2 regions of the Mesobacillus boroniphilus genome follow, and region 1 is predicted to be linked to the other one. Evidence: riboswitches for the same ligand, from Rfam matches in the RefSeq annotation. Region 1 holds a riboswitch; the other holds the start of a gene.
The links. A riboswitch is a leader RNA that binds a small molecule or an ion and turns the genes downstream of it on or off. The one in region 1 is predicted to bind cyclic di-AMP.
Positions count from the first base shown of each region.

Region 2: another riboswitch for cyclic di-AMP. It lies ahead of DYI25_RS18265 (TrkH family potassium uptake protein); the one in region 1 lies ahead of DYI25_RS16750 (TrkH family potassium uptake protein).

Region 1 is NZ_QTKX01000002.1:790,705-798,558, forward strand. Features, by position in the region: gene DYI25_RS16740 (M6 family metalloprotease domain-containing protein) at 1-1,127, shown strand, start outside; gene DYI25_RS16745 (diacylglycerol/lipid kinase family protein) at 1,170-2,060, opposite strand; cyclic di-AMP (ydaO/yuaA leader) riboswitch at 2,372-2,514, shown strand; gene DYI25_RS16750 (TrkH family potassium uptake protein) at 2,696-4,036, shown strand; gene DYI25_RS16755 (potassium channel family protein) at 4,049-4,705, shown strand; gene DYI25_RS16760 (BMP family lipoprotein) at 4,864-5,844, shown strand; gene DYI25_RS16765 (methyl-accepting chemotaxis protein) at 5,869-7,524, shown strand.
Region 2 is NZ_QTKX01000003.1:171,573-179,426, forward strand. Features, by position in the region: gene DYI25_RS18230 (hypothetical protein) at 73-222, shown strand; gene DYI25_RS18235 (hypothetical protein) at 200-481, shown strand; gene DYI25_RS18240 (hypothetical protein) at 478-825, shown strand; gene DYI25_RS18245 (helix-turn-helix transcriptional regulator) at 951-1,157, shown strand; gene DYI25_RS18250 (hypothetical protein) at 1,154-1,606, shown strand; gene DYI25_RS22675 (hypothetical protein) at 1,841-1,975, shown strand; gene DYI25_RS18255 (hypothetical protein) at 2,109-2,336, shown strand; gene DYI25_RS18260 (DUF3231 family protein) at 2,380-3,387, opposite strand; cyclic di-AMP (ydaO/yuaA leader) riboswitch at 3,866-4,014, shown strand; gene DYI25_RS18265 (TrkH family potassium uptake protein) at 4,113-5,459, shown strand; gene DYI25_RS18270 (carbohydrate kinase family protein) at 5,804-6,700, opposite strand; gene DYI25_RS18275 (translocation protein TolB) at 6,928-7,854, shown strand, end outside.

The sequences.
Region 1 (7,854 bases):
AAGATGGTAATGTTCCAAACGTCTTCGTCGTCCACGAAGGAACAGGTGCTGAATACAGCCGTGACCCAGGCCAGTTCTGGTCTCACAAATGGAGCTTGCTAAGCGCGCTTTACTATGGCAAATACTATGAAACTGGCAAAACAGCAGCTCAATACGAAGGAATTAGCGTTAATGAATGGATTAACAAAACAGTTGCAGAAGAAATGACGTACGATGGAGTAGTCGTAAACAACTACAACATTCAGCCAGGAATCGGCGGTAACGTAGCTGGTTTTGATGCAGCAACAAACACTTATAAAGAAGAAGCGAAAACGGGTCCATTCCCAGTACAGACTGGTGTTTATGCGCACGAATTTGGACATGCACTAGGCCTGCCAGATTTCTATGATACACTCTACTCATCTGAAGGTGTAGGAAACTACTCTCTGATGTCTGGTGGTTCTTGGATGCGTTATCCTAATAAGCCTGAATACGGTGGAAACTCTCCAACCCACTTCGATCCGTTCTCAAAGATTTTCTTAGGCTGGGCAAATCCAATCGAAGTTAAGCCAGGCGAGGTAAGGGAAATCACATTACCAGCTGCAAACAAAGCAACTGCTGATAACGGAATCGTTAAAATGGAAGTTCCAGGTTCAAACGGTACAGAATACTTCCTGTTTGAAAATATGCAGCAGGATGGCTTTAACAAGGGTATGATCCGTCAGGGAGAAAACGCACATGGTCTAGTTGCATGGCATGTCGACGAAAATGTCATCAACCTTTACCAGACAGCTGGCTTCCGTCCGAACAATGTTGAAAACTGGATGAACAAGCGCTTCCAGTACAACCAGTCACAGACTGCAAGCAATGGTGATGTGGTGACACACTATGGATTGTCTGTTCTTCAGGCAGATGGCTTGTATGATCTAGAGAAGAACGTAAACCGCGGGGATGCAGGTGACTTCTTCAAGACTGGCAGCAAAATCACTCCAGTAAGTGGCAATGTTCACACAGGTTCTTACTACTTCTGGAAAGGCTTTAGCGAAACACCTGCAGATTCTGGAATCCATGTAACTGGCATCAAGGAAAACGCAGATGGATCAATCACGGCTAAATTCTTCTACAACTTTAATTCAAGTGTAAAATAAGGCAAAAACCTGAGCTGGACAAAGTCCCTGCTCAGGTTTTTTCTATTTATTATTTCCTTGTACAAAAATTTCTAAATGACTGGGCAGGACTTTTGCATTGAATGGCAATGGTTCACCTTCTTCACCATCGATATTCACCACATGGCGCTTATCGGAGGAAACGTTCAGAAAGGAGGTGCAAAAATACTCTACTTCTTCACTCTCCTCCAATTCACCCTTTAAAAGCGAAGGGATGAGTGTGGCGATCTTCGGCACGGACATTTTTTTGATCATAAAAACATGCAATTTTCCATCATTCACGTTTGCTTCAGGTGCAAGATCTTCGAATCCGCCAACAGAATTGGTCAGCGCTGCAAGCAGCAGGAAGGTCTGGCCTTCCCATGTTCCGCTTTCGTGTTCGGCAGATACATCGATTGTTTCTGCACTTAAGAATGATTTAGCCCCTTCCATAAAATAAGCAAGTGAACCAAGTCTTGTTTTTAATTCAGGGCTTACACTGTAAGAAGCTTCTGCAATCGCCCCGACTGCTATTACATTAGCGAAGTAATTCTCATTGATTTTACCTATATCCACAGAACGTAGGTTTTGCTCATCCAGAATCGAAATGGCTTCATATGGTTCCAGCGGTATATTGAGTGCCCTGGCAAAATCATTGATGGTACCAAGTGGTATGATGCCAAGTGCAGGCCGGTGAGCTTGTTCAGCAAGACCGTTTATAACCTCATTGATTGTCCCATCTCCTCCCATGGCAATGACCGCATCATATAAAGCCACGCAGGCTTCAGTAGCAAAAGCGGCTGCATCGCCTTCTTTTTCCGTTTTCCGGATATCTATATCATCATATTGTTCCCGTAAGGTTTCATCTATTTTTTCAGCGTAATCATTCGCTTTTTCTTTTCCGGATGATGGATTCAAAATAATCATGGCTTTCATCCACAATAACCTCCCGCAATCTCGATTCAAAACACCAGTTTATTCACAATCCCTATTATTTACCTTTAAATGAACCACTATAAACCGCGTTCAATTGTAGTTGAAATCCTCCTAAAGGTTTACCAACTGAAAAAGTAAGAAACCAAGAAAAACTGCGATTCAGTGAGAGAAACGAAGATTTGCCATAAATAACGAATTAATTTGGTTAAAAAAAGCGATATTTGGCGTCCTGTTCATGTTTACAACCAGATTGCAGGAGGAGTATGATTACAACAGTTTCAGATTACTGAACAAAATTAAAAGAGTTTCATATTTCTAAATCGCTGAATCCGACAGGAGCGGGGGAACCAACTTTGTGGATGCAATCCACTTGGGGTGAGGCCTAAATGATAGGCGGGGCTATTCTGAGCCCTAATCCGACAGCTAACTCCGTAAGCGTTGCAGAAGAGGAAGATGAAGCTTGTGTGACGAGTATGTTCAAAAGTCCACAAGGCTGCTATCTTTTAGCCTCTGGGGGCTTTTTTGTTTTGCGGTATTTTAGATATGTCGACTATCTTAAAATCCAGTTTGAACAATGTCCCTGCAAAGAAATATTAGACGCGTAATTCCTCATACTAAGGAAAGAAGGAAGGATCATGCGTAGGCAATTGTTTTTTAGGATGGATCCCCCGAAAGTACTTGTTATCGGATTCGGAGCCATTATTCTTTTAGGGACACTTTTGCTCTCACTGCCAGCTTCCACAGTTAATGGCAGAGGACTTACGTTTTTGGATGCATTGTTTACGGCAACTTCAGCAACTTGTGTAACAGGCCTTGTCGTCGTTGATACAGGTGATATCTTCACACGTTTCGGGGAAATGGTCATCCTGTCAATGATCCAGATTGGCGGACTGGGATTCATGAGTTTCGCAACTTTGCTCGCGTTTATTTTGGGCAAAAGAATTTCGTTTAAAGAAAGACTGATTATCCAGGAATCAATGAACAACGCGACTGTAGAAGGGATTGTCAGGCTTGTCAAACGAATCTTCATTTTTACTGCCGTAGTGGAGATTACTGGTGGAATCATTTTGTCTCTAAGGTTTTCGCAGGAAATGGCTGCGGGAAAAGCAATCTATTTTGGTTTCTTTCATGCAGTTTCTAACTTTAACAATGCGGGATTTGACCTGATGGGCGGCTTTAAAGGTCTGACTGAATACGTAGAAGACCCGATTGTCAATCTCACCATGATTTCTCTTATTAGTTTAGGAGGGATTGGATTCATCGTCATGAATGAGCTTTTCGAGTATCGAAGCACTAGGAGAATTTCCTTGCACTCAAAAATCGTCATGGCGGTATCCGGAGTTTTGGTGTTCGGAGGAGCTCTCTTGATTTTTATCATGGAATTTAACAACCCATCGACCTTGAAGCCAATGTCGATGACTGGTAAAATATTCGGTGCGTTTTATCAAGCTGTCACCCCAAGAACAGCCGGATCCAATACATTGAATATTCCGGACCTGAAGCAATCAACTTTATTTTTAATCATTTTCTTGATGTTCATTGGAGCTTCTCCAGGTTCGACGGGCGGCGGAATCAAAACAACAACATTTGCGGTTCTGATTGGTGCAGTTAAGTCGCAAATTCGCGGCCGCGAGGATATCACATTCTTTGGCAGGAGAATGAATTACAGCATTATCTCAAAGGCAATGACGGTTTCGCTGATTGCACTATTCCTAGTAGGTTCGATTACAATGATATTGACGATTACGGAACCGGGAAAAGATTTTTTGATGATATTTTTCGAAACTGTCTCAGCTTTTTCGACTGTCGGCCTATCAATGGGTTTGACGCCAGAACTATCTTCATACGGAAAAGTATTAATTACCATTACGATGTTCGCGGGCAGGATTGGTCCGTTAACACTGGCTTTTGCAGTTACGAAAAAAAGAAAAGAGGATCATTATCGATATCCAGCTGGAAAAGTGATGATTGGGTAGGAGGATGTTATTATGGCAAAGCAGTACGCAGTAATTGGAATGGGACGTTTTGGGTCCAGTGTAGCGACCACTCTGTATCATGAAGGAAAAGAAGTTCTTGCGATTGATAAGAGTGAACAACATATCGAGGACTACAAGGAGTTTGTTACCCATGCGGTAATTGGTGACTCAACGGACGAGCAAACTTTAAAGGCAGTAGGGATCAGGAACTTTGAAACTGTCATTGTAGCGATAGGCGATGACATCCAGGCTAGTATTCTCACCGTTCTAATTTTGAAAGAAATGGGAGTTTCCAATGTCGTTGCCAAAGCCCTTAACAAGCACCATGCACAAGTATTGTTCAAGGTTGGCGCGGACAAAGTCATTTTCCCAGAACGGGATATGGGAGAGAGAGTCGCCCACCAGCTGATGGCATCACCCAATGTGTTAAACTTTATCGAGCTTTCGGATGATTACAGCATTGAGGAAATCAAGCTCCCTATGAGCATGGCTGGCAAGAACCTGATAGAAATCAACCTGCGTGCTAAATACAACATCACAGTTATCGGCGTGAAAACCGCCAACAAGGTAGACATCTCTCCAGATCCAGACAAAACGCTGAGAGCAGAGGATATCCTGATTGTTCTTGGTGAAAATGGCGACTTGAACAGGTTTACGAAAATTAAATAATGCAATTGGAAGCAGGCTGTAATGGACAGCCTGCTTTTTTCTATCCTTCAGTATTTAGAAAATTGACAAAAGATAGACTTTCCCCATATCCATAAACAAAACATTACTGTGGTCGATGAAATAGATATAAATTCTAAAAAAGGGAGCAGTACACCAAGATGAAACAAATTATCCATATCCTTATAATCTTATTTTTACTCGTTGGCAGCCTTGCAGGGTGCGCAAACTCTGAGCTGAAAGCGAAAGAAAGGGTCAAAATCGGCATTATGTTGTCTGACGTCGGACTTGGTGATCAATCTTTCAGTGATGCCGCGTTTGCAGGACTGGCAAAAGCGAGAGACGAGCTTGATATTCTATTTGATTACAGAGAGCTTCAGGCGGTAGGTACCTATGAAAAGGGTTTTACTGAGCTTGTCGAAGAAGGAAATGATATTGTAATTGGTTTGGGGTTCATGGTGATTGAGGATCTTGAGAAAGTGGCAAAAAAATATCCTGAACAGCAATTTATCCTGGTTGATTCAGTATCCGAATTGGCTAATATCAGATCCATTACTTTTAAAGAAGAACAGGGAAGCTTCCTCGCGGGTGCCTTAGCCGGAATGGCTTCAAAATCAAATATTGTTGGATTTGTTGGCGGAGCGGATGTTCCACTGATACACAAATTCAAAGCCGGATTTGAGCAGGGTGTAAAGGTTGTGAATCCAGAAGCAGAGGTTAAGGTTGTATATGCGAATGATTTTGGCAATACAGAGCTTGGAGGAAAGATTGCTTCTGAAATGATTGATGAAGGTGCAGATGTTCTTTACGCTGCGGCAGGTTTTACCGGTGTCGGTGTATTGAAGGAAGCGCAATCCAAGAAAAAGTTTGCTATTGGTGTGGATAGTGACCAGTACTTTTTTGCCGAAAAAGCAATTATTACCTCGATGCTGAAAAACGTAGATGTCGCGCTATATGAAACAATCAAGGAGTTCAAAGTGGAGAAAAGTCTCAAAGCAAAGCAGATTGAACTAGGAATAAATGAAAAAGGTGTCGGACTTGCTCCAATCAGGGTAATCAAGCTGACTCCAGAACAGGAAAAAAGCTTAGAAGAACTGGAAGCCAAACTATCAAGAAATGAGCTTTCAATACAGCTAGATTAACAAGTTGCAACTGGGGGAGCCAACATGACAATAAAAAAGAAATTACTTCTTAACTTATTACTCGCTATTGGGTTATCGATTGTGATGATCTCTTTTATCATCTACAGAATGCTGATGGTCCAGACATCAAACCAGGATTACGTCCAGGTGCTGCTGACAGTGCAGACTCTCCAGGCGGAAACCTCTGCTGCGAAGCAATCCCTTAGCAATTTCTCGTTCAACCCTACTGAGGGGAACAGGCAGGACGCTTTGACGAAAATGGAAAAGACTTCTCAAACTTTTACGCAGGCAAAAGCCTTGATCCAGCAGGATGATAGCAAAAAAGTTTTGGACAAGGCTTTTGGAAAATTCACAGCTTTGGAGGGTGAAGCCAAAAAAGCGCTTGATGAGAAAAACAATGCGGAAGTGAAGCGCCAGTCACTTCGCAGCGATGGGATCTTGAATGACCTACATCTGTTGAATATTCAGGTCAATGATTATTACGATTTTCTAAAAGAAGACTTGAAGAACCAGATTGAATTCATCATATTGTCGGCAATCATCGGCAGCATTCTGCTTGTGGTCGTTGCCGGGGGAATCGGGATCAGGCTGACGAGTTCCATCACCAAGCCATTGAAACAGATTGCGATAAATGCACAAGAAATCGCCAAAGGTAACTTGATGATCGAAAAAGTACCTTATAAACACAAAGATGAGCTAGGAACCTTGAATGAGTCGTTTGATTTAATGGCGGCACAATTGACAGCCTTGCTGCAAAAAGTGAATATGGCGAGCAGGAGAGTAGAGGATTTTGCGGAAGAAATCGAGCAGGAAAATATCGCGCTAACAGAAATCTCCAATCAAGTAGCTGTATCAACTGAGGAGCTTTCTGCAGGAGCACAAACTGTTTCAGAAGATTTGCAGCAATCAGTCGAGCTGATCGACGATATGGATAAAGAGATTATGATGAACCTTGACCACACCCAGGAATCGTCTTCTTACAGCAAGGAAGCTGTGGAAGCTATTGGAGAAGGAAGAAAGGCAATCGAAGGGCAAAAAGCTTTGATCACGGAAAACAAAAAGGCTTCTCATTCCATCCAGTCAGCAACAGACCAATTCGTAGGCTATGCAGCAAAAATTGAAGATATGGCCACATCCGTATCCGCAATTGCCGCACAAACGAATTTGCTGGCTTTAAACGCGGCGATCGAAGCAGCAAGAGCAGGTGAGGCTGGAAAAGGTTTTGCGGTAGTCGCCGCAGAGGTCAGAAAGCTGGCGGAAGAATCAAACACTGCCACAACGCAAATCTTTGATATGGTCAACCTTCTGAAAAACGGTCTCGATGAAATAGGAGAAGCAGTGAACAAAGGCGGTGCCATCGCGGATGAGCAGATGGAATCAATGAATTTAACAATGAGCGCATTTGGAAATATCGAGTCTAAGGTAACCGGTATTTCGGAAAAAATCACTCAGCTTGTCGAAGGTATGGATGCCTCAAAAGAACTGGGCGCAAGGGTCCTCCACAATGTGGAATCCATCAGTGCGGTCGTCGAGGAGACAGCAGCAGGAAGCGAGGAAATCTCGGCATCGACCACTGAACAATTATCTGCATTTGGAAACCTGTCGAAAAAGGTTACAGACTTGAGGAAGCTGACAAATGAGTTGAATGATTCCGTTACTATTTTTAAGTTTAATAGATAAACTGAAGAGTACCATGGCCGCTGGGGCTGTGGTACTTTTTTATAAGAAGAGCTAAGTGCGACCGAATTGGGGATGTCAACTTCAGGATTGCGACTTGGTCGAAATATTCGTGGATGTGGTCGAATTAATTCCAAAAGTGGTCGAAATATTCGTGGATGTGGTCGATATAATTCAAAATGTGGTCGAAAAAATTGAAAATTCGCCAATATATTGCCTGGGTAAGGGTACCTTAACCATTTACATGGCGATAAATGAGGCGACGGAGGGTGAATTAACTTGAATTTGACATGCAGTATCGATTATATGAGTCTATAATAAAATAAAAGAAAT
Region 2 (7,854 bases), on a different contig from region 1:
ATGATTGGGTTTTGGAGGTTGTTTCCTAAAAGGAATGATAATTTATATTAAGCTCAGCGAGGGGGAAAGGCTATGAAATTCAAGTTATTGATCATTCTTTTACTCATTTCAATGGTGGTTGGCTGCAAGAACACACTCCCGGAAGAGTTTATATACTCCTTCCCGGAAGAGTTTATATACTCCTTTGAAATGAATTCGATTGAAGAGGAAGACCCAGGATGAAATCCAAAGATGGCTGAACGAACCCGACCAAACTACAACAAGGACCTATGAGGTTTATGATGAGATCAACGGCCGTTATTTTGTATATGCTCATTCTCGTAAGTTCAGCGAAGTCGATGTGGAGCAAAAGGGCGACGCGATTAAAGTGATGTTCAGGAACGAAAAGGTTGATGGTTCAGGAAAAGATGCCTTTGTTAAAATAAAATTTAACCCAGACATTATTAAGAATTTTGTTTTGGATTCAGAGGAGGCGGAATGAAGAAAAGGACGTGGCTGCTATTATTCGTGGCGGTTATTACTGCTGCTGCAATCGCTATAATACAAAAGCCTGATGAATCAGACTTTGCAAGCTGGATGGAGGATACTTATGACATACAATGCCTTGATGAACGCTGCGATAACTTTCTGATAGAAGAGGGTAATGAAAGGATTTTAATGCAATCAGTACATGGAGGTTATTCATCAGGTGTCTTTCTAATGGAAGTCCATAATACTTATCGCAATTTTGATGATGCTTCCTATTATCTAGAGCTTGAGGTAGCGGGTGTCTTCGGGAACATAATGATAAAAAATGAAAAGGTAAAAAGAATAAACAAAAGGTAAAGAGATGCTTTTCTGATATGAAGAGCATTTTTTTGGGAATTTATATGTAAGGTTTACTTGACACATAAAGGAAATACTTATATTTTATATGTAAGGTTAACCTTACACAGGGAGAGGTATTCATCTTGAAAAACAAAGTAAAACAATTAAGGGAACAATTGGGCTTAACGCAAGCGCAACTAGGCCAAAAGGTAAAAGTATCACGCCAGGCGATTAATGCGATTGAAAAAAACAAGTTCGATCCTTCGATCTGGCTCGCCTATGATTTAGCGAATTTTTTCAATATGACCATTGAGGAATTATTTGAGTTTGAGGAGAGTGAGCGAAAGTGAGTATACTGAAACATCCAGCCGTAAACATCCTTTTCATTAGTTTCATGTCCGCTATCTATTCTTTCATATTTATTTTTACAGCTGGTCATATGGAATTCGCAAGTATGCTTTCACATAGCAAAACATTGAATTCAGCTTTTTGGAACGGCTGGTCTGACTTTTTAAAGTCAGGCAATATGAAATTCATTGGCTACTTGATCATCGGATTAACTGTTGTGATTGTCGTTTTTATACTTTTAAAAAGGACGAAGCAATACGACGAATATCAAGTGAGTATTTTAGCGAAAAGCCTATTAGTGGCCGGGATTTTATCAATTTTGATGATTCCGTTTCTGTTGATCATGCTATTAAGTGACCCAAACTATAGTACTGAGACGATATTTTTATTTGCCATGATACAATGGGTCGGTGTTTTGGTTTCATATTTATTTTTTGTTGTGCGGTTTTGACGTATTGGTAGGGAACGGTATTTCTGTTGCATGTAATCATTCAAAGGCTTTTTTAAGAGGATGGTTGTTTTAAACTCATCATAAGTGATCTTTTCCGCAGGATTCTTTTGAACTATTTTCCAAAAAGCACTTGGGCATTTCCATCATTAGAGCTCTGTATCTGTACATAATAAAAAAGGATTTCTCGAGGAAGTTCTTTTTCGTATTTTACAAAGACATGGAGGATAAGAGTGGATGAGCGAAACAAAAGAGGAACTTAAACAACAGCTTAGTGTATTAACAGCTCGCAGGGACCGGATGCAAAAGAATCTTTACGAGGTGGAAAAGGAAATCGCGGAAATCACCAATAAGCTTGCTAAGCTAAAATAGCGTCGGTACCAAGAAGGGAGCTGCGAAAACAAGGCAGCTTCCTTTTTGTTTCTTTTAAAGGAATATATCCCTTTTCATTGAATTCAATAAAGAAAGATTCAAGTTGGTGGATAATTCGTAAAGGTGGTCTTCGATGAAGTTCAATCGTTTGGTATGGATTATATTTGTTCCTCTATTCTTATTTTTCCTTGCACTATTCTATATTGAAGTGTCCGTGTATTCACTTTTGCCACTAGAACAGGGCGGAATGAGTTTTTATACAGAATTGAAGAATGTCTGGTATCGCTCCGTATCGCTTTATGCCATTCTTGTAATTGTTTCCTTTTTCTTTTATTTGCTTCTTATACGTAAACGAAGGTAGCCACAAATAAAAACGTCCCTCCATATGCGGAAGGACATTACAACTATTGGTTTTCATTTGCGAGTTCTTTTCGATTTGGAGCAAGTGGAGGTTGTTCTAACCATTTATTTTTTTCCATAATATCAAACCATTTCTTTGTCACCATTAAATTTTTCAAAATGATGCCTTCGTAAGTAGTTATAAGGTCTGTCCGCATGGCAGATGCCAAACCGGTACCGTGATAGACTTGGGCAGCCTGGAACAAGAAGCCGGTATGATACATCATCAGTTTATCTGAAAAAGGAGAGTCCGTTGATGTAGTGACTTCTGTCTCCCACGACCGAGGAGTTGGCAAATTATCCTGGTGCATGATTTTGGAAAAAGATTGTATTTGTTGGTCAGCTGTTTTCTCTGAATCCGTAAAAAACTTTTTAACTTCTTTTGACTGTGCAACTTGACTGAAAGCAATTGAAAGAGTTTTTGCCATAATACTCTTTTTTAGGTTGAAAGAAATACTTATAATTTCTGTGGCAGATAAACTTCTTCCTTTCCCGAAAATTCCATCCGTAAAATCTTCATTCTCAATGAATTCAGGGTTTTTTTTAGGATAAAATAAAGGGTCTCTTTGAAAACTGCCTTTCTCAAGTAATAGTTCAATTGTCTGGTGGTACATTTGTTTTCCGTCGTTATCGCATGAATCGTAAAAATCCCGTAAGTCTTTTCTGACAGAAACGCCTAAGGCAGTGACATGTCCAATCAACCCATGCAATGTCATGATATGTAAGTAATTCAAGCAAAAGATGTCGGAGAACAATTTTTTTGCTCCTTTATTTATATCTGCTTCACTAAATCCTACGGGAATTGGAAAGCCTTCATTCTCTAAAAATGTAACCATTTGTTTCTTCTGTCGTTCGAATGTCGAAATGGCATCCTCAAAAATGGCTTTTATCGCTTCATCTTCAATAATTGTGAACATATATCGATTCACTGCATCGATCATTGTCCCGTTTACATATTCGCCCCACAAGGTTCCGATTTCAGAGGAAGTAAGTTGTATTCTATCCTTGGTCATATTTTCACCTCTACAGTATTATTTCCTCATAATAGAATAAATATAAATGTTCTCTTCGAAAAACACTGATATGAGAATAGCGGAGATATACAACCGAAGGAGACCCTATGTTACATGATCTTAATATGATGGGGAAATCACCATTTCAACCACTGATACTACTAGAAACGAATATAGTAATGAAGTGTTAGTAACACAACTTGCAAATCAAATGATATAACAGAAACTGATGAATGGACTATATTTTATCAGGTTGCAGCGAAACGAAGAGAGATAACAGTATATTATTCATTTGAAAATAAAGTCATAGTTAAACCCGGGCATTGTTAATGAAACAATGCTTTGTCTCATGCCGATTTTCTCAGTTTCACCGTTCGCTTGTTGGGCATAATTTTAAAAAAGGTATGTCTCTGTGTTTCCAAAAAAAAGATTGACACTATAATGTTATAGGAGTAATTTATACTTATTAATTTGAATAAAGACCTTTTTGCTGAATCATTTGAGCGGGGGAACCAATTTTGATAAAGCTACTTTATCTTGGGGTGAATTTTAGCGAATGAAGCTAAAAAGGGATACTCTCAATCCCTAATCCGACAGCTAACTCCGTAAGCCGTGAAGAGAGAAGGGTTGATGATATTTACATTGACCATTCTTATTAGGGATGGTCTTTTTGTGCTTGCATCCACTTTTATTAAAAAATCCGACAAAGTAAAGAAGGGGTTTTCTTGACGTTTTTTAAAAGGAACTGGTTAAAACCTGCGCAAATCATTGTATTGTTTTATGTCATTGCTGTATTGATCTCTGCATTGCTCCTTAGTCTCCCTATTGCTCTAAAACCGGGGGTGAGCTGGACATTTATAGATGTTTTATTCACGGCAGTTAGTGCGGTTAGTGTAACAGGACTAGCTGTTGTATCGACACCAGATACCTTTAGTACAGCTGGGATCTTTATTTTGATGTTTATCCTTCAGTTTGGCGGGATTGGAATCATGACGCTTGGAACGTTTTTATGGCTATTGGTGAGAAAGAAGATCGGCCTTAAAGATCGACAGTTAATCATGACTGATCAGAATCAATCTCAAATATCTGGCCTGGTCAAACTCATGAGGCAAATATTGGCCATCATCGTCTTGATCGAGGCGGTTGGGGCTCTTATTCTAGGAACCTATTTTATTGGCTATTTCCCGACATGGCAAGAAGCCTATCTTCAAGGCTTATTTGCGGCGGTAAGTGCCACGACGAATGCTGGCTTTGATATTACAGGGAGTTCACTGATTCCCTTTGCGCATGATTATTTCGTGCAATCCGTAAATATCATTTTATTAACTTTGGGAGCCATTGGTTTTCCTGTATTAGTAGAATTAAAGGAATTCATTCTGAATCGAAACAAACAAAATCAATCGCATTTTTCCTTATATACCAAGCTGACTACTTTAACTTTCTTTGCTCTTATGTTCTTTGGTACATTCGCAATCCTGCTCTTTGAATATAATCATTTTTTTAGCAACTACAACTGGCATGAGTCGTTTTTTTATGCCTGGTTCCAGTCATCCTCCACTAGAAACGGGGGGCTTGCTACGATGAATGTGAGTGATTTCTCTAACCCTACTTTACTGCTTCTTTGTTTTTTGATGTTTATTGGAGCTTCCCCAAGCTCTGTAGGGGGCGGCATAAGGACGACTACTTTTGCGGTAATTATATTGCTGATCGTCAATTTTGCAAAAGGGCATAATGCGATCAAGGTGTTTGGACGTGAGCTGCATGAGGAAGATGTCCGAAAATCTGTTGTCGTCAGTTTTTTAGCGATGATCCTCTGTTTTGCGGCTGTGGTCATTTTGAATGCAACTGAAAGCTTTTCGATGATGGAGATTTTATTTGAAGTAAGTTCAGCGTTCGGGACGACAGGTTTGTCCATGGGAATAACGCCTGAACTTAGTACAGCAGGAAAGATTGTCATTATTTCCTTAATGTTCATAGGAAGAATAGGAATTCTATCGTTTATTTTCTTGTTCAGCCGCGGAAAGCTAGAGCCAAAATGCCATTATCCGAAAGAAAGATTGATTGTTGGATAGGGTTCCAGGAAGTATTGGGTGAAGGTAGTTGCCCGATGCTTCAACTAAGCGGTTTTGATGCAGGATTTTAACCTAAATCTAACCGCCTGCTTTGTTTATTGGCGAAAATATATTTTTATTGGCGATTTTCAAGATTTATTGGCGAAAAAATAATTTTATTGGCGATATTGAGCTGGTTATTGGCGAAAATCAATTTTTATTGGCGACTTGGAAATTTTAAAGGATTTTTTCCAGTTCGGATAAGGGGGACTAGGGATGCTTCTGGTGTCCCAGGAATAGTAAGGATTTGGGACGGATGAACCGTCCCTTTGTCTCTACGCATAGAACGTCCCAGTCCTCCCCCTTTATAAAGATCCTAACTTAGTGGCAGATATGGCCCCGGCTTTATTTGCAAACTCAGTATACTCCGTTAATTCAGCTTCGTTTTTAGGAATCCCCCTGTCATGAAAACAGGATAGAAGGGCTGCCATAAATGCGTCGCCAGCACCTGTTGTATCTACTGCTTTAACTACAAAACCGGGAACATGTATCCTCATATCATCATGAATGGCGTAAGCTCCGTATTTTCCTTTTGTGATAAAGAGGAATGGAATCTCCATTTTTACTAGTTGCTCTAATCCTTTTTCGAGGGTGTCTGTTTCTGTTAAAAATAGCAATTCATCCTCAGTCATTTTTACAATATCAGCCTTCTGGACATAGGATAAGATCGTTTCTCTGCACTGATTCTCATTTTCCCATCGTTTCAATCGGATATTCGTATCAAAAGCTATTAGTAAATTCTCTTCTTTGGCATATTGAAGAGCCTGTTCAGTTGTATTTCTTGCGATTGGATGAAAAAGAGTTCCCGATCCAAAGTAAAAGATTTTACTAGTATTAAACAGCCTTTTATCAAGCTCCGCCGAGGTGATCCACTCGTCAGGAGTTTCGTTTACATACGAGTGGAAATAACGTTCTCCATGCTGATTTAAGTGAATATAAACCGAGCAGATATTTTTATTAGGTTCATAAGAACAAAAGGAAAGATCAACATGCTCTTTCTTTAATTCTCCCTCTACAAATTTACTTGTTTCATCCATTCCCAATTTGCATAAGTAAGACGAGGGAATGCCATTTCTGCTAATCCCAACTGCTACATTAACAGTAGCTCCCCCTAATAATCGCTCATATGTTGTATTTGATGAATCTAATGCAATATAGTCAACTATTGCTTCCCCTAATGATATAAGACCTTGCTTTTTCAATATGTGACTCCTTTCGCGAACTGCTGCCATATGTATTTTACGAATATTTTAACAGCAATTTCAGAGGTTTGGGAAGCAAGGGGATACATCTGTGGGCTAGAAACATGAAGCTTCACTCAAAAAAGGAATCTTCAATAATCATCAGGACATCCTATTGTCAGGAGGGATGTTTTTTGGGGATTCGAGTGATGTTCATACTAATTTTCATTAGTTTCCATTTACCAATCATGGCAAATGCAGAAACTCCGCTCACTGCTGCATTTACCCGTGACCATCAGCTTTGGATCAAAACAGGGGAACAGGAAAGGCAAATTACAAAAGGGCGGTATGTGTATTCTCCAAAATGGTCATATGATGGACGTTTCATTGCCTATATCGATGGGGATGAACAAGGAGGAAAATCGAATTTATTCATTTATGATACGAAGGCAAAGGAAAGCTACCAGCCTTACATAAGAGTTGAAACCACTGACTTTAAATGGTCACCGGTAAAAAACCAATTAGCCTACACGGATCATGGATTACTGAACGTGACAAAAGAGAAGGATGGCCGCCCGCAGGGTTTCGAAAATGTTGCGCTGGGGGTAAGTGGGTTCGAATGGTTTCCAAATGGCAAAGAATTCATCGTTTCCTCACAATCCAGTTTGCGTCCTACCGGGTGGGGACCAATCCCGCTCTATAAGGTCCCGGTCAATGCGAATCTTGCAAAGGAAAAAATGCAGAAATTTTATACGATCCAAACACATGAACCAGACTTGTTTGGTATTGATGCTGATTATTTTAAGTGGAGCCATGATGGAAAATGGGTCAGTTTTATTCTGATTCCTACGGCTTCCTGGTCCATGGACAGCCAAACATTATGTGTCCTGTCAAATCAAGGAGAACAATTTCAGGCAGTAGGAAAAATGCTGGGGTACAAGGACTGGTTCAAGTGGGCACCATCCTCCAACAACCAGCTGGCCTATATTTCAGGTGAAGGAAGATTTTTCGTTGAAAACAAGAAAACGAAAATCGCTGACATTCCCATCTTTAAGGAGCAAAAGGAATACACGCCCACGGGTTTTGTAGACCTTGATTTGGAATGGTACTCACAGAATCAAGTAATCGTCGCCCGCGCAAAAGAAAACAAGGAGTGGACAGAAGGGCCAGTCCCA